One region of the Streptomyces sp. NPDC051133 genome, then DNA from elsewhere that is predicted to be linked to it. Evidence: riboswitches for the same ligand, from Rfam matches in the RefSeq annotation. Region 1 holds a riboswitch; each other region holds the start of a gene.
The links. A riboswitch is a leader RNA that binds a small molecule or an ion and turns the genes downstream of it on or off. The one in region 1 is predicted to bind S-adenosylmethionine.

Region 2: another riboswitch for S-adenosylmethionine. It lies ahead of AB0N17_RS42870 (aminotransferase class V-fold PLP-dependent enzyme); the one in region 1 lies ahead of thrC (threonine synthase).
Region 3: another riboswitch for S-adenosylmethionine. It lies ahead of AB0N17_RS22425 (amino acid ABC transporter permease); the one in region 1 lies ahead of thrC (threonine synthase).

What each region holds. Positions count from the first base shown of each region.
Region 1 covers NZ_JBFBBK010000009.1:31,201-38,011, forward strand. The annotation lists gene AB0N17_RS12110 (extracellular solute-binding protein) at 1-773, shown strand, start outside; gene AB0N17_RS12115 (DUF3263 domain-containing protein) at 809-1,033, shown strand; gene otsB (trehalose-phosphatase) at 1,081-1,914, shown strand; gene AB0N17_RS12125 (trehalose-6-phosphate synthase) at 1,902-3,329, opposite strand; gene AB0N17_RS12130 (glucosyl-3-phosphoglycerate synthase) at 3,414-4,358, opposite strand; SAM riboswitch class I at 4,488-4,629, shown strand; gene thrC (threonine synthase) at 4,647-5,930, shown strand; gene AB0N17_RS12140 (MoaD/ThiS family protein) at 5,927-6,202, shown strand; gene AB0N17_RS12145 (cold-shock protein) at 6,634-6,811, shown strand, end outside.
Region 2 covers NZ_JBFBBK010000085.1:6,266-13,076, forward strand. The annotation lists gene AB0N17_RS42850 (cytochrome bc complex cytochrome b subunit) at 1-788, shown strand, start outside; gene trpD (anthranilate phosphoribosyltransferase) at 912-1,976, shown strand; gene AB0N17_RS42860 (PRC-barrel domain-containing protein) at 2,145-2,501, shown strand; gene AB0N17_RS42865 (hypothetical protein) at 2,530-2,703, shown strand; SAM riboswitch class IV at 2,781-2,897, shown strand; gene AB0N17_RS42870 (aminotransferase class V-fold PLP-dependent enzyme) at 3,090-4,451, shown strand; gene AB0N17_RS42875 (PQQ-binding-like beta-propeller repeat protein) at 4,525-6,684, shown strand.
Region 3 covers NZ_JBFBBK010000021.1:81,937-88,747, reverse strand. The annotation lists gene AB0N17_RS22450 (LLM class flavin-dependent oxidoreductase) at 1-774, opposite strand, end outside; gene AB0N17_RS22445 (putative leader peptide) at 890-976, opposite strand; gene AB0N17_RS22440 (GNAT family N-acetyltransferase) at 1,036-1,761, opposite strand; gene AB0N17_RS22435 (transporter substrate-binding domain-containing protein) at 1,850-2,878, opposite strand; gene AB0N17_RS22430 (amino acid ABC transporter ATP-binding protein) at 2,943-3,740, opposite strand; gene AB0N17_RS22425 (amino acid ABC transporter permease) at 3,737-4,717, opposite strand; SAM riboswitch class IV at 5,042-5,150, opposite strand; gene AB0N17_RS22420 (glutathione S-transferase C-terminal domain-containing protein) at 5,216-6,079, opposite strand; gene AB0N17_RS22415 (putative leader peptide) at 6,208-6,318, opposite strand; gene AB0N17_RS22410 (LLM class flavin-dependent oxidoreductase) at 6,777-6,811, opposite strand, start outside.

The DNA of each region.
Region 1 (6,811 bases):
CCTGGGACGAGCTGGCCACCGACGCCGCCGCGCTCAAGGCCAAGGGCGTGAAGTACCCCTACGCGCTGCCCCTCGGCCCCGAGGAGGCCCAGGCCGAGACCATGCAGTGGCTGCTCAGCGGCGGCAACGGCTACACCGACGACGTCGGCACCTACACCCTGGACTCCGCGCAGAACGTCGAGACCTTCACCTGGCTCAAGGACGACCTGGTCGGCAAGGGCCTGACCGGCCCCGTCGCGCCCGGCAAGCTCAACCGCGCGGACGCCTTCGCCGCCTTCGCCGACGGCCAGGTCGGCATGCTCAACGGGCACCCCACGCTGATCCAGCAGGCCACCGCGAAGGGCGTCAGGTTCGGCATGGTCCCGATGCCGGGCCGCACCGGCAAGGCCAGGGCCTCCATGGGCGTCGCCGACTGGATGATGGCCTTCAAGCAGAACGGGCACGCCGAGCAGATCGGCGACTTCCTCGACTTCGTCTACAGCGAGAAGAACGTCCTCGCCTTCTCCCGCGAGTACGGCCTGCTGCCGGTCACCGGGTCCGCCTCCACCGCCATGAGCGACTCCGACGCGGCCAAGGACAAGGCGCTGCACCCCTTCCTCGACCAGCTGCCCACATCCGAGCTGTACCCCGTCGGCAAGACCTCCTGGGCCTCGGTCAGCGCGGCCGTGAAGCAGAACATCGGCCAGGCCGTCACCCCGGCCGGCAGCCCCGCAGGCGTGCTGACCCGCCTCCAGGCTTCGGCCACGGCGGCCGACAGCAGCAACGCGAACTGACCCGGCTGTCAGTGCGCCGCGTTACGGTGGGGCACATGGAACTGGGCAGCCGCGAACAGGCCATCCTCGCGCTGGAGCGCCGGGGCTTCACCGGCCCCGGCGCGAAGGAGCGCGCCATCCGCGAGGAGCTGGGCCTGGCCCCGGTGCGCTACTACCAGCTGCTGAACGCGCTCCTGGACGACGAGAGAGCGCTGGCGCACGACCCGGTGACGGTCAACAGACTCCGCCGGGTCAGACAGGCCCGGCGCGCGGAGCGCTGAGGGGCGAGCGAGGCGTGACCGGGGCCCGCACTGGATACCTTCGCTGTATGGACCCTCTGCCGACCCCAGCGACTCCAGCCGGCCGGGACGGACTCGCCGCACTCCTGGCGAAACCGGGCACCGCGGTCGTCGGCCTGGACTTCGACGGCACCCTCGCCCCCATCGTCGCCGACCCCGAACAGGCCCGCGCCCACCCCGAGGCCGTACCCGCACTCACCGCCCTCGCCCCCAAGGTCGCCTCCGTCGCGGTGATCACCGGCCGCCCGGCCGGCGTCGCGGTCCGCCACGGCGGCTTCGCCGGCGTCCCCGGCCTGGAGCACCTGACCGTCCTCGGCCACTACGGCGCCGAACACTGGGACGCGGTCACCGGCACGGTCACCGCCCCCGCCCCGCACCCCGGCGTCGCGGCCGTCCGCGCCGAGCTGCCGGGCCTGCTGGACCGCGTCGGCGCCTGGCACGGCACCTGGATCGAGGAGAAGGGCCGGGCGGTCGCGGTCCACACCCGCCGCGCCGACGACCCCCAGGCCGCCTTCGAGGCCCTGCGGCAGCCCCTCACCGACCTCGCCGCCCGCCACGGCCTGATCGTCGAACCCGGCCGCATGGTCCTGGAGCTGCGCCCGCCGGGCATGGACAAGGGCGTCGCGCTCAGCGAGTACGTCCGTGAGACCGGCGCCGAGTCGGTCCTCTACGCGGGCGACGACCTCGGCGACCTCCCCGCCTTCGCCGCCGTCGACAAACTCCGCTCCGAGGGCGTCCCCGGCCTCCTGGTCTGCAGCGGCAGCACGGAGGTCACGGAACTGGCCGAGCGCGCCGACGTGGTGGTCGACGGCCCGGCAGGCGTCGTAAGACTGCTGCGGACACTGGCGGCTCAGCTGGACTGAGCCCGCCCGAGCGCCCGCAGCTGATCCAGGAACCACTGGGCGGGCGGCAGCGCGGTCGCCGCGGCACCCAGCCGCTTCGACCGCTCCGCCCGCTCGCCCGCCGGCATGCTCAACGCGGTGTGCAGCGCGTCGGCCGTACCCCCGATGTCGTACGGGTTCACCACGATCGCGTCGGTGCCCAGCTCCTCGTACGCTCCCGCCTCCCGCGACAGCACCAGCGCACAGCCTTCGTCGGAGACGACCGGCACCTCCTTGGCGACCAGGTTCATGCCGTCCCGGATGGGATTGACCAGCGCCACGTCGGCGAGCCGGTAGGCGGCCAGGGAGCGCGCGAAGTCGTCCTTGACGTGGAGCACGACCGGGGTCCACCCGGGCGTGCCGTAGGTGGAGTTGATCTCCTCGGCCACCCGCCGGACCTCGGCGGTGTACTCCCGGTACACGGCGAGGTCCTGGCGGGAGGGGTAGGCGAAGGCCAGGTGGACGACCTTCTCGCGCCACTCGGGGTGGTCGTCCAGCAGCTGCCGGTACGCCAGCAGACCGCGCACGATGTTCTTGGACAGCTCGGTGCGGTCGACACGCACGATGGCCCTGCGGCCCTCACCGATCTCCTCGCGCAGGGCCGCCATCCGCTCGTCCACATCGGGCTCATGAGCTCGCTTGCGCAGGAAGCCGGCGTCCGCGCCGAGCCCGTGCACACCGACCTCCCGGGGCACGGCCCCGGGACCCAGCACGGCGTGACAGCACTCCGTGAACGCGTCCGCCCAGCGCCTGGTCAGGAACGCCGCATGGTCCGCGCCCAGGATGCCGTTCAGCAGTTCGGCCGCGACGTCGTCGGGCAGCAGCCCGAAGTACTCCGGGGGCGCCCACGGGGTGTGCGAGAAGTGGCCGATGCGCAGGTCGGGGCGGAGCGCACGGAGCATCCCGGGCACCAGGCACAGGTGGTAGTCCTGCACCAGCACCGCCGCGCCCTCGGCCGCCTCCTCGGCCAGCGCCTCGGCGAACGCCCGGTTGTACGCCTCGTACGCCGCCCACTGGCGCCGGAACTCCGCGTCGAAGACCGGCTCCAGCGGGGTTTGGTACAGCATGTGGTGGACGAACCACAGCACCGAGTTGGCGATGCCGTTGTAGGCGTCGGCGTGGACGGCGGCGTCGATGTCCAGCATCCGCACCCGCTGCCCGCCGGTGTCCCCGGCCGGCAGCAGCCCGCCGTCCGCGCGCCGCACCGCCTCCCGGTCGCCGTCGCCGAGCGCCGCGCACACCCACACCGAGTCCGCGTCGGAGCCGATCGCCGACAGCCCCGAGACCAGCCCGCCGCCGCCCCGCCTGGAGCGCAGCGAGCCGCTCTCGTCCACCGTGTACGAAACCGGGCCGCGGTTGGACGCGACCAGCACCTGAGCACCGTGCGGGGAAGCCATGGTCCTCAACCTAGCCCGGCCCGGAAACGCTCAAACGTACGGCTGCGTCCGGCACGCGGATGTATACGACCGGACACGGCCGGTTCACGCCACCTTGCGCTCGGCGTACTCCGCGATCTCCACCATCGGCGGCCGCTCCTCGGTGTCCACCGAGTAGGTGCGCGGCTCGAAGCCGTCCGCGCCCCGCTCGAACTGGGTCAGCGACGGCCGGACCAGATGGCCCCGGGCCAGCCGCAGCTGGGCCGTGCGGTAGATCGCGGCCGCCATCCGGCCCAGCGCCTGGCCGTCCTGGTGCCGGTGCCTGCGGACCCCGACATCGACCTGGGCCAGCGCCTCCAGCCCCACCAGGTGCAGCGCGTCCACCAGCATGCCCAGCTCCACCCCGTACCCGACGGGGAACGGCAGCTGCTCCAGCAGGGAGCGGCGGGCCGCGTACTCACCGCCCAGCGGCTGCACGAAACCGGCCAGCCGCGGCCAGTGCATGTTCAGCAGCGGGCGGGCCATCAGCTCGGTGACCCGGCCGCCCTGCCCGGCCGCCCCGCCCAGCGGGCGGTCGTACATCGCCTTGACCAGGTGCACGTCCGGTTCGGTGAGCAGCGGGCCGACGATCCCGGAGACGAAGTCGGCGGAGAAGTCCTTCAGGTCGGCGTCGATGAAGCAGATGATGTCCCCGCCGGTCACGAGCAGCGAGCGCCACAGGACTTCACCCTTGCCCGGGACGGCGGGAAGGCGCGGCAGGATCTCGTCCCGGTGAACGACCCGCGCGCCCGCGGCGGCGGCCACCTCGGAGGTGCGGTCGGTGGAGCCCGAGTCGACGACGACGATCTCGTCGACGAGCGGAGTCCGTTCCACGAGGTCGCGGCGGATGACCGTGACGATGTCGCCGACCGTCTCCTCCTCGTTCAGGGCGGGCAGCACCACGCTGATCGACTGGCCCGTGCGCTGCTTGGCCGCCACGAGCCCGGGCAGCGGGCGATCGGTCACCGACCAGGAGCGGGTGGCCAGCCAGCGCTCGACTTCTTCCAGCACAGTCAGCGGCTCCTCACGTGTCTCGCGGTTCGGACGACTATCTCAACTCTCCTGGCCGTCGGTTACAGTCTTGAACAACGCCGGTGACCATCGCATGTCGGGGTCGACCGCGCGCCCACAACTCCATACCGCTCATCCAGAGGGGCAGAGGGACACGGCCCGATGAAGCCCCGGCAACCCTCCAGTCGGTTCTCGTTCTCCAGCGAGGCTCCCGGCTAGGGAAGGTGCCAAATCCGTCTCACGGCGAAGTGCGTCGTGAGGAAGATGAGGAGAAAGGGCCTCGCCTCCATGGCTGTGCAGACTGTTGCAGACTCCAGCACCCCCACCGTCGACCTCGGTCCCGCCGCGGCACTGAGCTGTCGTGAGTGCGGTCACCGGGTACCCCTCGGGCCCGTGTTCGCCTGCGAGGAGTGTTTCGGCCCGCTGGAGATCGCCTACGACTTCTCCGCCTACGACACCGAGGAACTGCGCCGGCGCATCGAGGCGGGCCCCGCGAACATCTGGCGGTACGCGCCGCTGCTGCCCGTCCCCGCCGACGTGGCCGACAAGCCCAACATCAACCCGGGCTGGACCAAGCTCGTCAAGGCCGACAACCTCGCCGCCGAGCTGGGTGTCACCGGCGGGCTGTACGTGAAGGACGACTCCGGCAACCCGACGCACTCCTTCAAGGACCGCGTCGTCGCGCAGGCCCTCGAGGCCGCCCGCGCCTTCGGCTTCACCACGCTCTCCTGCTCCTCCACGGGCAACCTGGCCGGCGCCGTCGGCGCCGCCGCCGCCCGGGCCGGCTTCCGCTCCTGCGTGTTCATCCCGCACGACCTGGAGCAGGGCAAGGTCGTCATGGCCGCGGTCTACGGCGGCGAACTCGTCGGCATCCAGGGCAACTACGACGACGTGAACCGGTTCTGCTCCGAGCTGATCGGCGACGCGGCCGGCGAGGGCTGGGGCTTCGTCAACGTCAACCTGCGGCCGTACTACGCGGAGGGCTCCAAGACCCTGGCGTACGAGATCTGCGAGCAGCTCGGCTGGCGGCTGCCCGACCAGATCGTCGTCCCGATCGCCTCCGGCTCCCAGCTCACGAAGATCGACAAGGGTCTGCAGGAGCTGATCAAGCTGGGTCTGGTCGAGGACAAGCCGTACAAGATCTTCGGCGCGCAGGCCGAGGGCTGCTCGCCGGTGTCGACCGCCTACAAGGCCGGCCACGACGTCGTACGCCCCCAGAAGCCGAACACCATCGCCAAGTCCCTCGCCATCGGCAACCCGGCCGACGGCCCCTACGTCCTGGACATCGCGCGCCGCACCGGCGGTGCCGTGGAGGACGTCACGGACGAGGAAGTCGTCGACGCCATCAAGCTCCTGGCCCGCACCGAGGGCATCTTCGCCGAGACGGCGGGCGGGGTGACCGTCGGAGTCACCCGCAAGCTGCTCAAGGACGGCGTGCTGGACCCGGCGAAGACCACGGTGGTCCTCAACACCGGCGACGGCCTGAAGACCCTCGACGCGGTGGCCGGCACCGGCCTGACCGCCACCATCCGCCCGACCCTGGACTCCTTCCGAGAGGCTGGCCTCGCATGAGCGTGACCGTCCGCATCCCCACCATCCTGCGCACCTACACCGGTGGCCAGGCCGAGGTCGCCGCCGACGGTGCGACCCTCGCCGAGGTCATCGAGAACCTGGAGAAGAACCACGCCGGCATCGCCGCCCGCGTGCTGGACGACCAGGGCAAGCTGCGCCGTTTCGTCAATGTGTACGTCAACGACGACGACGTCCGCTTCGAGCAGGGGCTGCAGACCGCGACCCCGGACGGCGCCGGTGTCTCGATCATTCCGGCCGTCGCCGGCGGCTGAGAATTACCTTCGGTAACCGCGGTTACCGATTGTTCATCGAATGGCTCCCTCCGGGAGAGAAACGGAGGGGGCCATTCTGTGTGATTGAGCGCGGTAGAGTTGGGGAACGCGCTCTCGGTCGGACCAGTCGGGAGCCCTGTATTCATGCCGCGGGCCCGACAAGAAGTAGCCAAAGTGTGCGGGTCCTATGCGGCTTTTGTGGCTTTTGCGGGGCCCGACTTGCCCTGAAGATGCATGAATTTTCGCCACATTCCGGACCGTTCGCGTCCAGAATTCTCGTCCGATTGACCTGTTGCAGACGGCAGTTGGACAGATACATTCAGCCGCGGTCGACGCGTTCCGGCGCACGCCCCCGTCGATTGGGGGGTGAGGTCTGACCCGGGTCCGCGAAGTGTGGATCTGTGCAAGGGCCAGTAATAGGGGAGTTAGGCATGGCTCAGGGCACCGTCAAGTGGTTCAACGCGGAGAAGGGGTACGGCTTCATCGCGGTCGACGGTGGTGCGGACGTCTTCGTCCACTACAGCGCCATTCAGATGGACGGCTACCGCACCCTGGAAGAGGGCCAGCGGGTGGAGTTCGAGATCTCGCAGGGCCAGAAGGGCCCGCAGG
Region 2 (6,811 bases), on a different contig from region 1:
CGGCGGTCGCCCAGATCAACCCGATCTGGGCCATGGGCCCCTACCGTCCGGACCAGGTGTCCACCGGTGCCCAGCCCGACTGGTACATGGGCTTCTCCGAGGGCCTGATCCGCTTCATGCCGGGCTGGGAGATCAACTTCTGGGGCCACACGCTCGTCCTGGGCGTGTTCATCCCGCTGGTGATCTTCCCGCTGGTCCTGGTCGCGATCGCGGTCTACCCGTTCATCGAGTCCTGGATCACCGGCGACAAGAACGAGCACCACATCCTGGACCGTCCGCGCAACGCCCCGACGCGCACCGCGTTCGGTGTCGCCTGGATGACGGTCTACCTGACCCTGCTGATCGGTGGCGGCAACGACCTGTGGGCCACGCACTTCCACCTGTCGATCAACGCGGTCACCTGGTTCGTCCGGATCTTCGTCTTCGTCGGCCCGGTCGTGCTGTTCATCGTCACCAAGCGGATCTGCCTGGGTCTGCAGCGGCGCGACCGCGACAAGGTGCTGCACGGTCGTGAGACCGGCATCATCAAGCGCCTGCCGCACGGTGAGTTCATCGAGGTGCACGAGCCGCTCAGCCAGGAGCAGCTGCACACCCTCACGGCGCACCACCAGTACGAGCCGGCCGAGATCGGCCCGGCGGTGGACGAGAACGGGGTCGAGCGCAAGATCCCGTCCTCGGAGAAGCTGCGGGCGAAGCTGTCCAACGCCTACTACGGTGAGGACAACCAGATCCCGAAGCCGAGCGTCGATGAGTACAAGGAGATCACGAGCGGCCACGGCCACCACTGATCCCCGCGTCGCCACACCACGCTGAAGGGCCCCGTCCGGGTTGCGGACGGGGCCCTTCGCCGTGTCCGGGGGTCGATAGGGTGGGGATCAACCACTGATTTCGTACGACACCAGGAGCGGCTGATGAGCGCTGTGACCCCCGCTGGAGGCGACACCGCGGCGGGCCGTTCCTGGCCCGCCCTGCTGAACGGCCTGCTGGACGGGCACGACCTGTCCGCCGACGACACCGCCTGGGCGATGGACCGGATCATGCGCGGCGAGGCGACCGACGCGCAGATCGCCGGGTTCGCGGTGGCGCTGCGGGCCAAGGGGCAGACGGTGGAGGAGATCACCGGTCTGGTCCGCACCATGTACGAGCACGCGAACGTGATCGAGGTGCCCGGCCGCACCGTCGACATCGTCGGCACGGGCGGCGACGGGGCGAAGACGGTGAACATCTCCACGATGTCCTCGCTGGTCGTCGCCGGTACGGGTGCGAAGGTCGTCAAGCACGGCAACCGGGCCGCGTCCTCGGCGTCCGGCTCGTCCGACGTCCTGCAGAGACTGGGCGTCAACCTGGACCTGACCCCCCGCCGGGTGGCGGAGGTCGCGGAGGAGGCCGGCATCACCTTCTGCTTCGCCGTGAAGTTCCACCCGGCGCTGCGTCATGTCGGCGCCGCCCGCGGCCAGTTGGGCATCCGGACGGTGTTCAACCTGCTCGGCCCGCTGACCAACCCGGCGAAGGTGCGGGCGCAGGCGGTCGGCGTGGCCGTGGCGCGCGAGGCACCGATCGTCGCCGGGGTCCTCGCCGAGCGGGGCAACTCCTCGCTGGTCTTCCGCGGCGACGACGGCCTGGACGAGCTGACGACGACGTCCACCTCCCGGGTCTGGGTGGTCCGGGACGGCAAGGTCACCGAGGAGTCCTTCGACCCCCGGGACGCCGGGCTCGACCTGGTCCCGGTGGAGGCGCTGCGCGGCGGCGAGCCGGCCCACAACGCGCAGGTCGCCCGCCGCCTGCTGGACGGCGAGCAGGGTCCCGTGCGGGAGGCGGTGCTGCTGAACTCCGCGGCGGCGCTGGTCGCCCTGGATCCGACGGACGCCCCGCTCGCCGACCAGCTCCGTGCGGGCATGGCGAGGGCTGCGGAGTCGATCGACTCGGGCGCGGCGAAGCGGGTGCTGGAGCGCTGGGTGGCCGTCAGCAACGCGTGACGGCGGGCGTCCGCGGAGGCGCGCGGGGCCGTCGGCCCGAGGGGGCGCGGACGCCTTCGGGGCCGTCGGCCCGTGCGGTCGCGGGAGTAGAGTGAAGACGTGGTGCCTCTCCCGCCGCTGCTCCATGTTGGCGCGGCGTCCGGGAGGGCGGACCGCGAGGAGCGAGACATGATCCACTCAGCCGATGTCCGCGAGTGGCGCAACCGCGACGTGATCGACCCCAGGGGCCGCAAGATCGGAGCCCTGGAAGCGGTCTACGTGGACACCGCCACCGACACACCCGCCATGGTGACCGTCCGCACCGGCATGCCGACCCGGCACCGGCTCGTCTTCGTCCCCCTCGACGAGGCGACCCTCGGGCCCGGCTACGTGCAGGTGGCCCATCCACGGGCGCAGGTGCGCAAGGCGCCGTCCATCGGCATGGACGACGTCCTGCCGGTCGAGCGGGAACACGAGATCTTCGAACACTACGACAGGCCCTACGAGGCCGGCGCCGACCAGGGACGCCGTCTGGCGCGAGGCTGACCGGCCCGGCCGGAGGATGTGGTCACCCATGGTGCTCTTCCTGCTCCTGATCATCGTGGCGATCATTCTGGGACTCATCGGCGTGGCGGCGCACGGGCTGTTCTTCCTGCTGATCATCGGCGCGGTGGTCCTCGTCGCCGACCTGGTGCTGTTCGGCGTGCGCTGGTCGCGGCGCTCGCGCCGGCACCACCTGGTCCGGTGAGGGCGGCGCCGGGCGCGCGTCCCGCGATCCGGACACGAGTTGCGGGCCGGTGATCGGTTCGCGTACGTTCCTGTCCAGGTCATGAGTGACAGTCATGAGGCCCCGGCCGACTGTCCGGCAACCCTCCGTCCGTGGCGGGGTGCCCCGGGTGAAGACCAGGTCGTGGGCAGCGAGGTCCACGGCAAGCGCGGACCCCTCGCGCGCTTCTCAGAGCGCGGGACCAGGGGTCCTGGTCGTTCGAGGGAGCCTTCCGTGAGCAAGCGAATGCGATAGGGCCGCAGAGCCCCGCCTCCGCGTTTCCCTTTTCTTCTTCTCCGCGTTCTTCTCCGCGCTCGAGCCCCGTCCGCTCGCGCGGCGATGTCACCTCGCCTCACGGGAGTTCACCCATGTCCGTCTTCACCCCTGCCGCCGACCGGTCCGTCCGTGCCCCGCTGTCCGTCCTGGGCCGGGACGTCACCGTCCCGCTCGTCACCGGCGGCGAGGTCACCTACGCCGCGCTCGACTACGCGGCCAGCGCCCCCGCCCTGCAGCGCGTCTGGGACGACGTCGCCGCCTACGCGCCGTACTACGGCAGCGTGCACCGCGGCGCCGGCTACCTCTCCCAGCTCTCCACCGACCTGTTCGAGAACGCCCGCAGGACGGTCGCCGACTTCCTCGGCTGCCGCGCCGACGACCAGGTGATCTTCACCCGGTCCACCACCGACTCCCTCAACCTGCTGGCCCGCGCCCTCCCCGCCGACTGCCAGGTCTTCGTCTTCGAGACCGAGCACCACGCCTCCCTGCTGCCCTGGCAGGACGCCCGCGTGACCTACCTCGACGCCCCGAGCACCCCGGGGCAGGCCGTGGCGACCCTGGAGCGGGCCCTCGCCGGCCGTGACCTGTACGGCCCGGCCCTGGTGTGCGTCACCGGCGCCTCCAACGTCACCGGTGAGCTGTGGCCGGTGCGGGAACTGGCCGCCGCCGCGCACGCGCACGGCGCCCGGATCGTCCTGGACGCCGCCCAGCTCGCCCCCCACCACCCCGTGGACATCCGTGACCTGGACGTCGACTGGGTCGCCCTCTCCGGCCACAAGCTGTACGCACCCTTCGGCTCCGGGGTGCTGGCCGGCCGCGCCGACTGGCTGCGCGCGGCCGAGCCGTACCTCGCGGGCGGCGGCGCCAGCCGCAAGGTCACCCGGCGCACCGACGGGGGAGTGGACGTGGAGTGGCACGACAGCGCCGCCCGCCACGAGGCCGGCTCGCCGAACGTGATCGGCGCCTACTCCATCGCCTCGGCCTGCAAGGCCCTCACCGACGCCGGCTGGGACGGCCTGGTCGCCCGTGAGCAGCAGCTGATCGCCCGGGTCCGCGAGGGCCTGGCCGAGGTCCCCCAGGTCCGGATCCTCTCCCTCTTCGGCGACGACGCCCCGCGCGTCGGCGTCATCTCCTTCGTCGTCGAGGGCTGGAACAGCTCCCACTTCGCCGCCGCGCTCTCCGCCGAGTACGGCATCGGCGTCCGCGACGGCCTCTTCTGCGCCCACCCGCTGGTCCGCACGCTGCTCGGCACCGACCCCCAGACCCAGGGCGAGTGCGGCGCCCCCGAGGCGGCGCCCGGCGAGAAGTCCCTGAACGCCATCCGGGTCAGCTTCGGTGCGGGCACCCCCGACGAGCACGTCGAGCGCTTCGTGACCGCCGTCCGGGAACTGGTGACCCAGGGCGCGAAGTGGACGTACCGCACGGAGGACGGCCGCTGCGTGCCGGCGGTGTGACGGCTGGGCGAAGCACGGCGGACGGTGCCGCATACACTCCCCCTGGCAGCAGCTGACCCGGGGGGAGCACCACGTGCACGCGCTGCGCGCAACCGACCCACGACACGTCGGCCCGTACGAGGTCCTCGGCAGACTCGGCGCCGGCGGCATGGGCGAGGTCTACCTCGCCGAGTCGCGCACCGGCCTCCGGCTCGCGGTGAAGGTCGTACGGACCGAGCACGCCGAGGACCGCACCTTCCGTGCCCGGTTCCGCCACGAGGTGCGTGCCGCGCAGACCGTCGGCGGCGCCGGCACCTTCGCGGCCCGCGTGGCGGACGCCGACACGGAGGCCGAACGGCCCTGGATGGCCACGGAGTTCGTGCCCGGTCCGAATCTGCGCGACGCCGTCCTGGACCACGGCGCGCTGCCGGGGCGCGCGGTCCGGGTGCTCGCCGCCGCGCTCGGTGAGGCGCTCGCCGCCATCCACGCGGGCGGCCTGGTCCACCGCGACCTGAAGCCGTCCAACATCCTGCTCGGCCCGGACGGGCCCCGCGTCATCGACTTCGGGATCGTGCGGGCCCTGGAGGCGACCGCGCTGACCCGCACCGGAGCCGTCGTCGGCTCGGTCGGCTACGTCTCGCCCGAGCAGATCCGCAACGGCGGCCAGGTCGGGCCGCCGAGCGACGTCTTCTCCCTCGGCGCGGTCCTCGCCTACGCGGCGGCCGGCCGCGAGCCCTTCGGCGAGGGCCAGGACTCGGTGATCCTGCTGCGCATCCTCACCCGCGACCTCGACCTGTCCGGCGTACCGGACGACATACGCCCGCTGGTGGCGGCCTGTCTGCACGAGGACCCGCTGAAGCGCCCGCTGCCGGCGGAGGTGGTGGCGAGCGCCGGCTTCACCCCGCAGACCCTGCGCGGCGCGGTCCGTCCGGGCTGGTACGGCCCCGCGGCCCGGCCGCAGCCGGCCCCGGACCCCCGCCCGAGCGGCGTCGAGTACCTCGCGCCCGCCCTCGCCCCTGAGCCGGAGACGCCCGCACCCCCGCCCGCCACACCCGTCACACGCATCACCGCTCTCTCCCGCCACCTCGGCCCGATAGCCCCCGGCCGGCGCCGGCTGCTGAAGGCGCTGGGCGGCGGAGCCGTGGTCGTGGCCGGTGCGGGAGCCGGCGACTGGATCTGGCGGCACCTGACGACCACGTCGGAGGGCGGGAGCGGCGGCTCGTCCCCGCAGGAGCGGCTGGGGAGCGTTCACGGCGTCGAGGACACCGGCCGCTCCGCCGTGCTGCGCTGGCAGTACGACGTCGGCGGCATCGGCGGTCTGGACGGCCCCTGCTGCGCGCTGTCCCCGGACGGCTCCGCCGTCTACGTCGGGACCTCGGACGGCGTGCTGCACGCCGTCTCCCGCGACGGCTCCCGGCGCTGGAAGGTCCGGCTCGGCGACGACGTGAACACGCCGGTGGCGACCCGGCACGGGGTGTACTGCGTGGTCGGCTTCCACGCCGACGACGTCCGCCGGCTGACCGCCGTGGACCTGTCGGGCAGCCCGCGGTGGACGCACGAGCTCGGCGTGCAGGCGTACGACGTCCCGGTCCTGCTCGGCGACGACGTGCTCGTCTCCGTCGGCGGCACGGACGCGGGCGGGCTGCGGCGCTACGCGGCCGACGGCAGCACCCCGTGGACCGTGACGACCCCGGGCGGGCCCACGGGCGTCCCCGTCGTCGCGGGCGGCGCGATCTACACGGGCAGCTACGGCGACATGCTGCTGGCGCTGGACGCGCGGGACGGCACCCGCAGGTGGTCGGTGGCCGGGGGTGCCGACGTGACGGTCGCCGCCCTGGCGGGCACCACCCTGTTCACCGAGTCCGCGACCCTGCGGCAGGGGTTCCGCACGAAGGACGGCCGGCGGCTGTGGCGCACCGAGGCGTACCGCGGCGCCCTGACGGCGGCCGGCCGCTCGCTGGCCGTCGGCACGGAGGAGGACTCCGTCTACGCCGTACGGGCGGCCGACGGCTCCCGGGCCTGGCACCACACCGTCGAGGGCGGCGGGACGGAGCCCCGGACGGTGGTCGCCGGCGGGACCGTGTACGCCCGGGCCGCGGACCGGGTGTGGTCCCTGGACCTGACCGGCCGCAAGCGCTGGAGCGCGGCCCTCGGCCACAGCGCCGGCGACGACCAGCACGGCCCCGTCGTCCGCGACAGCCGGCTCTACGTCCCCTCCGGCACCGGCATCGCGGCCGTGGACGTGACCGACTGAGCGGGTGCGCGCCCGGTCGCCCTAGGTCCTGTCGTCGAACTCCCGTCGTTCGCCCGGAGGGCGCGCTCTGCGGCGTCAGGTGCGTGCTCTGGGGGTCCCCCCGGCCGAAGGCTGGGGGAGTGCCGGG
Region 3 (6,811 bases), on a different contig from region 1:
CGGGATCGTCTGGTGGGCGAGGGCGGTGACCAGCGGCTGACCCTGCGGCGGGCGCGGGGTGATGGACGGGCCCTTGACGCTGAAGTGCCTGCCCTCGAAGTCGATGTAGTGCAGCTTGTCGCGGTCGATGAAGCGGCCGGTTGCGGCGTCCCGGATCTCCGCGTCGTCCTCCCAGCTGTCCCAGAGCCGGCGCACGACCTCGACGTAGTCGGCGGCCTCATCGAAGTGCTCGTTGAGCAGTTCCTGCCCGGCCGGACTCTGGATGCCCTCCAGGCTGAGCGGTGGAAAGGTGCGGCGGCCGAAGTGCGCGGCCTCGTGCGGCCGGGGCGAGATCTGCACGCGCAGACCGGCCCGGCCGCTGCTGACGTAGTCGAGAGTGGCGATCGCCTTGGAGATGTGGAACGGCTCCGTGTGGGTGGTGATCACGGTCGGCACCAGTCCGATGTGCCGGGTCAAGGGTGCGATGCGGGACGCGATCAGTACGGCGTCCAGGCGTCCGCGGACCTGGTCCGTGCGGCCGTCCGGCTCACCGATGGGGGTCCCCCCGGTCGAGCGAAGTCGAGGCTGGGGGAGCGAGGACTGCAGGCCGAGGCCGTCCTCGAGGGTGATGAAGTCGAGCAGGCCGCGTTCGGCCTCGGCGACCAGGTCGGCCCAGTAGCCGGCGGTGAACAGGTCCCGGGGGCGGGCGGTTTGCTCGCGCCAGGAGGCGGGGTGCCAGCCGGTGCCGTCCAGGGCGACGGCAAGGTGCAGGTGGGGAGCGGGAGTTGAGGACACGAGGGTGCCTTCCTGGAGGTCCGTACGAGATCGCCGGCCCGCGGGAGTCGGGGCACACGGCGGCTGGCGAGCGCAGCGAGATGGGGGTCCCCCCGGCCGAAGGCTGGGGGAGGGGTCAGGAGCTACAGAGGGAGCCGGCCACGCGCTGGAGGTCGATGTGGGGCCGGGAGTGGAGGTGGACGGCACGGAGTACACGTGTCACGTGTCTCACCTCCGTCCGAGCGGACCATTCACTCAGCTTCGACAAGGACAACGGCACGGCTATGCCGTTTCTTCCAGCGCGGCGGCCCCGGTGTGCCGGACGAGCGAGAAGACGGTACGGCGGCGCAGGGTGAACCCGATCGACTCGTACAGCCGGATCGCGTTCGCGTTGGTGGCGGCGGCGTGCAGGAAGGGGCGTTCGCCGCGTTCCCTGATGCCGGCGGCGACCGCGCGGACCAAACGGGTGGCCAGGCCCCGGCCGCGGTGGTCGGGGTCGGTGCACACGGCGCTGATCTCCGTCCAGCCCGGCGGGTGCAGCCGCTCGCCGGCCAGGGCGATCAGCCGGCCCTGGTGGCGGATGCCGAGGTAGGCGCCCAGCTCGACGGTGCGGGGCAGATAGGGGCCCGGCTCCGTGCGGGCGACCAGATCCAGGATCTCGGGCACGTCGCCGGGGCCGAGCCGTACGGCCTCGGGGTCGGGCTCGGCGCGCAGGGCGGTGTCCACGAGCTGGACGCCGTGTCCGGTGCGCACGACCTCCCAGCCCACCGCCGCCTCGGTCACGCCCCGCACCGCGGCGGTGCCGCCAGGGCCGACGAGTGCGGCGAGGTCGGCCCAGGCGCGCGGGTCGTCCTCGTCGGAGAGGGCGTGGAAAGGGGCCACGTCCTGGTGGTAGCGGGCGGCGTGGCCGATTCGTTGGGCGAAGTGGGCGTGGGGGCCGGTGAGCGCGGCCCAGGCGGGGTTGTCCAGGATGTGCACGGAGCTGGCGTCGATGCTGGTCACGGACATGGTGTGGCGGTCTCCGGGGTGCGGCTCGGGTGTCCGACGCCCGGGGACTCCACCGCGAGGCGGCGGTGGAATCCCCGGCACGCGATGGTCAGGAGTTGTCGAGGGGCAGTCCGGGCGGGTTGACCTCGGACTTGGCGACGGCCTCGTTGGAGAGGTTGTAGGCCTTGAGCCACTCGGCGTACTGACCGTGCTTGATCAGGTAGTTGATGGCGTCGGCGAGCGGCTTCGCCAGGCCGCTGTCCTTCTTCGCGGTCGCCGCGATCAGGCCCTGCAGGCTCGCGCCGGCGCCGGAGTAGGTGCCCGCGGTGCGGGTGGCGTTGGGTGTGTTCGCGACCTGGCGGTTGTGGTAGGCGATGCCGGGGTTGGGGCCGAGGTACGCGTCGATCTTGCCGCTGGACAGGGCGAGGTAGACGCTGTTGCTGTCCTGGAAGTACTTGACGGTGAGCTTCTTGCCCTCCTTGGCCAGCTTCCCCTTCCACTCCAGGAGGATCTTTTCCTGGTTGGTGCCAGAGCTGACGGAGACGGTCTTGCCGGCGAGGTTCTCGTAGTTGCCGTCGAAGTTCCAGGTGCTCTTCTTCGGCACGACGAAGGCGAGGTTGTCCTGCCGGTAGGAGGCGAACTCGTACTTCTTCTTGCGTTCCTCGGTGTCGGTGACGTTGGAGAAGGCCACGTCGACCTTGCCGCTGTCGATGCCGACGAAGAGGTTCTCCCAGGTGGAGTTCTTCACCTCGGGCTGGAGGCCGAGGACCGCGGCGACCAGGCGGCCGAAGTCGGGTTCCGCGCCGGTGAGGGTCTTCTGGTCGCTGCCCACGTAGGCCAGCGGCGGGAATCCGGCCGGCAGGGCGCCGATGCCGATCTCCAGCTTGCCGCTCTTCCTCACGGCGGCGGGCAGTTCCGCGCTGATGGACTTGACCTCGGAGACCTTGATGGAGGTCTGCTGGGCGGCGCCGTTGGAGACCTGGCCGATGACGACCTCGCCGGTCTTGGCGGCGCTGTCGGTGGAGGTGGCCGCGTCGCTGTTGCCACCGCAGGCGGCGAGCCCGGTGGCCAGGGAGCCGACGGCGGTCGCCGCGGTGATGCCGCGTATCAGGCTGCGTCGGGTGAAGTGGGAGGCCATGGCCGTTCCTTGTCGCTGGAGGTGATGAGGGTGGCGTGGGGGGAGGTCTGAAGGGTGCGGCGGGTCAGAGGACCTTGCTGAGGAAGTCCCTGGTGCGCTCGTGGCGCGGCTTGTCGAGGACCTCGGAGGGCGGGCCCTGCTCGATGATCTTGCCGCCGTCGATGAAGACGACCCGGTCGGCGATCTCGCGGGCGAAGCCGATCTCGTGGGTGACGATGAGAAGGGTGGTGCCGCTGGTCGCCAGGTCCCTGATGACGGCGAGGACTTCGCCGACCAGTTCGGGGTCGAGGGCGGAGGTGGGCTCGTCGAAGAGGATGACTCCGGGGCGCAGGGCGAGGGCGCGGGCGATGGCGACGCGCTGCTGCTGGCCGCCGGAGAGCTGGCGCGGGTAGGCGCCGGTCTTGTCGGCGAGTCCGACGCGGCCGAGGAGTTCGCGGGCCAGCTCCTGGGCCTCGGGCTTGCCGAGTCTGCCGGTGGCGACCGGGGCGGCGGCCACGTTGTCCAGCACGGTGAGGTGGGGGAACAGGTTGAAGTTCTGGAAGACGAAGCCGATCCGTCCGCGCTGGGTGAGGATGGCGCGCTCGCTCAGCTCCTTCAGCCTCTCGCCCTGCCGCTTCACGCCGATCGGCTCGCCGTTGACGCTGACGTAGCCGATCTCGGGCTTCTCCAGGTGGTTGACGACCCGCAGCAGGGTGGACTTGCCGGAGCCGGACGGGCCGAGAATGACGGTGACCTCGCCGGGGCGGACGGTCAGGTCGACGCCGTCCAGCACCCGGTGGGTGCCGTACCACTTGTGCACGTCGTGGACCTCGACGGTGGCGGCCTCGACGTCCGCCAGGGCCTCGATGGTGTCGGTGGTCATACGGCGGCCTCCCGGCGGATGCGGGCCCGCAGGGAGGTGAGTCCGGTGCGGAGCTTCTGCAGCGGTGTCGGCGGCAGGCTGCGGGTGGCGCCGCGGGCGTAGTACCGCTCGACGTAGAACTGGATGACGGAGACGACGCTGGTCAGGATCAGGTACCAGACGGTGACGACCAGCAGCAGCGGCACGATGTCGCCGGGGTAGGTGGAGCCCATGGTCTGCGCGGAGCCGAACAGGTCGAGCAGGGAGACGTAGAAGACCAGCGAGGTGCCCTTGATCAGGCCGATGAGCTGGTTGACGTAGTTGGGGATGATGGAGCGCAGCGCCTGGGGAAAGACGATTCTGCGGAACTGGTAGCCCTTGGGCAGGCCGAGGGCGGCGGCCGCCTCGTGCTGGCCCTGGTCGACGGAGAGGATGCCGCCGCGCACCACCTCGGCCGCGTAGGCCGCCTCGTTGAGACTGAGGCCGACGACGGCGACGACCATGTCGGTGGCGAGTTTCGACTCGTCGAAGGAGAAGAAGGCCGGCCCGAAGGGGATGCCGACGCTCAAAGTCTTGTACAGGGCACTGAAGTTGTAGAGGAAGATCAGGACCACGATGAGGGGGATGGAGCGGAACGCCCAGACGTAGGTCCAGCTGACCGCGCGCAGCACCGGGCTCTTCGACAGCCGGGCCAGGGCGAGCAGCACACCGCCGATCAGGCCGAGCACCGCGCTGTAGGCGGTGACTTCGAGGGTGATGAGCAGGCCGTCGAGGATGGTGGGGCGCAGGAACCAGTAGCCCCAGCGGTCCCACTGGTAGAAGGGGTTGGAGGCCAGCCCGTGCACGAACTGGGCGACCAGGACCAGGACGACCGCGGTGGCGATCCAGCGTCCGGGGCGCCGCAGCGGCAGAACTCGCTGGGCAGTGAGGGCTTTCGATGGTTGATCGGCGGTCGGCGCCTGGGGGAGGGTGACGGTGGCGCCAGGGGGTTCACTCATGGTGGGCTCCGGCTGGGTGGGTACACCCCGGAAGCGCGGCGGCATGCGGGGGCGCACACGACGGCGAGGTACCGGGGGCGGGGAGGACGACGGCACACCGCACGGGCGGTGTTCATCAGGGAGTGCGGGGGCTGCGGGGAGGTGTCAGCCCCGACAGCGGGCACGGCCCGGTGCGGTACACAGTGCGCTGTTCACGCGGAGCAGATCGACGGCGCGATCGGCGACGAGAGGGTTCGGGTGCGGCTGTACGCAGCCCTGGGAGCGGCGCGTGGCCGTCCTGAGAGCTGCGTACATGGCGTCACCATCACTGTTCCGGCCCTGTGGGCCTCGCGCTTACCGAAACGTCTTCGGTCCGGTCGTCACCTGGGGCACCCCACCGCGGCGCGAGGGTTGCCGGTCAGCCAGCCAGGGCTTGTCGCTGACACTCATGACCGTTCTGGGCCGTAGTTAAGACAATTGCCCGAACGAATGTCAACGCCGGTCCACCAGGTGGAACGGCTAACGGGTGGTGTGGGCCGCCCAGTCCAGGATCCGCACGGCCGCTCCGGCGGCTTCCAGGCCCTGGCAGCGGGCGTGGTGACGGCGCTCGATGCCGTCGAGGTCGAGGTGGCCGCCGAAGGCGGGATGGGCGGCGAGCCGGCGGGCGTAGGCCCACAGGGTCGGATGGTCGGCGATGCGTTGGACGGCGGAGGCGTCGAGGTGGTTGCGGTGGACGGTATCGAGCTGGACCAGGGCGACCCACAACGCGACGTCGGCGGCGGTGACATCGTCGCGGATCAGGTACGTGCGTCCTTCGAGCCAGCGTTCCAGGGCCCCGAGCGTTTCGAGCAGCGTGCCAAGTGCCGCGTCACGTTCCACCGGCTCACCACCGGCCGATCCGGCGTGCTGCGCGGCCTGTTCGATGCCCTGCCCGCACATCCGCTCGACCGCCTCGATCTCCGACTCCGCGCCGCACGGGTAGAGCGAGGGGCGGTCACCGCCGAACCGGCGGTCGAGGTCGCGCATGATGTCCGGGGCATGGGTGCTGACGATCCGCCCGGACCAGTCGTCGCTGAGCACCGGCGCGACGGCCGGACCGGGGTACCGGTGGGCGCTGGCCTCGTACAACGGACGCAGGACTGAGTGGCCGCCCTCGGGGCAGTCGGGGACCGCGGGCAGGAAGGTGGCCGGACAGACGGTGTCCAGGCCGAGCAGGCTGTGGGTGACGGCGATGCGCAGGCCGCCGGAACAGGCGGTCGACAGATGGAGGCGGTAGCGGCCCGGAACGGCGTAGTGGCCGCTGCGCGCATCCCGGCCGATCCGGCCCCGGAAGGCGGGCGCGGGTCGGCCGGAGGCGTGGGCGGCCAGCGGTGTGACAGTCATGACTCTCCCCGGGAGCGGGCGCGGGCGTACGCGCGGCGGAAGCGACGTCGGGTGAGGGAGCGGAGCTCTCCCGTACGCACCGGACGGCACGACACCTGAGGGCGTCTCCGGTGCGGGATGGGCGCGGCTCAGCCCTGGGGGTCGATCGCGCTGCAGACACGCAGCAGATCGATGTGACGGCGGGAGGTCAGAAGAGGCGAACGGCTCACTCGGACGGTGACCGACTCCAAGCGCCTCATATTTTCCCTACCTATTCACTAGGATTCCCTCAGTGAGTGTCGATCCGACCGACATCGGCGTCAAGAGGGCCGTCCCGCATCGCGGACGCCCCGATGGACGGCGGCCCGCCTCGACACGGCCACCGTTCTTCGGGGTCGGTGTCCGGCGTGCTCGGCCGGGTACAGGAGTCTGGGCCTGATCCTGCGACGATCCAGGCCCTGGTCAGTCCGGGTACTCCGGTCCGACCGCAGTGCGCGCGCCGAGCGTCCTTCCCCTGCCCCAGCCGAGCTCACGCCGGTATCCGCCGAGCAGACCGGAGTCCTCGAGCTCTGCCCCATCACGGAAGCGCGAGCCGGGAGCGTCCAGGGGCGCGGGCGGACTCCCGCCGCTCCGGAAAGTGGAAGCGGCGGGAGTCGCGAGCGGGTCAGCCAGGGGAAGCGGGCCGGCCGTGGGCAGCGGTTCAGGCCCGGAAAGCGGGTCAGCCATGGAACTGGTTCGCAGGCACCGGGAGCC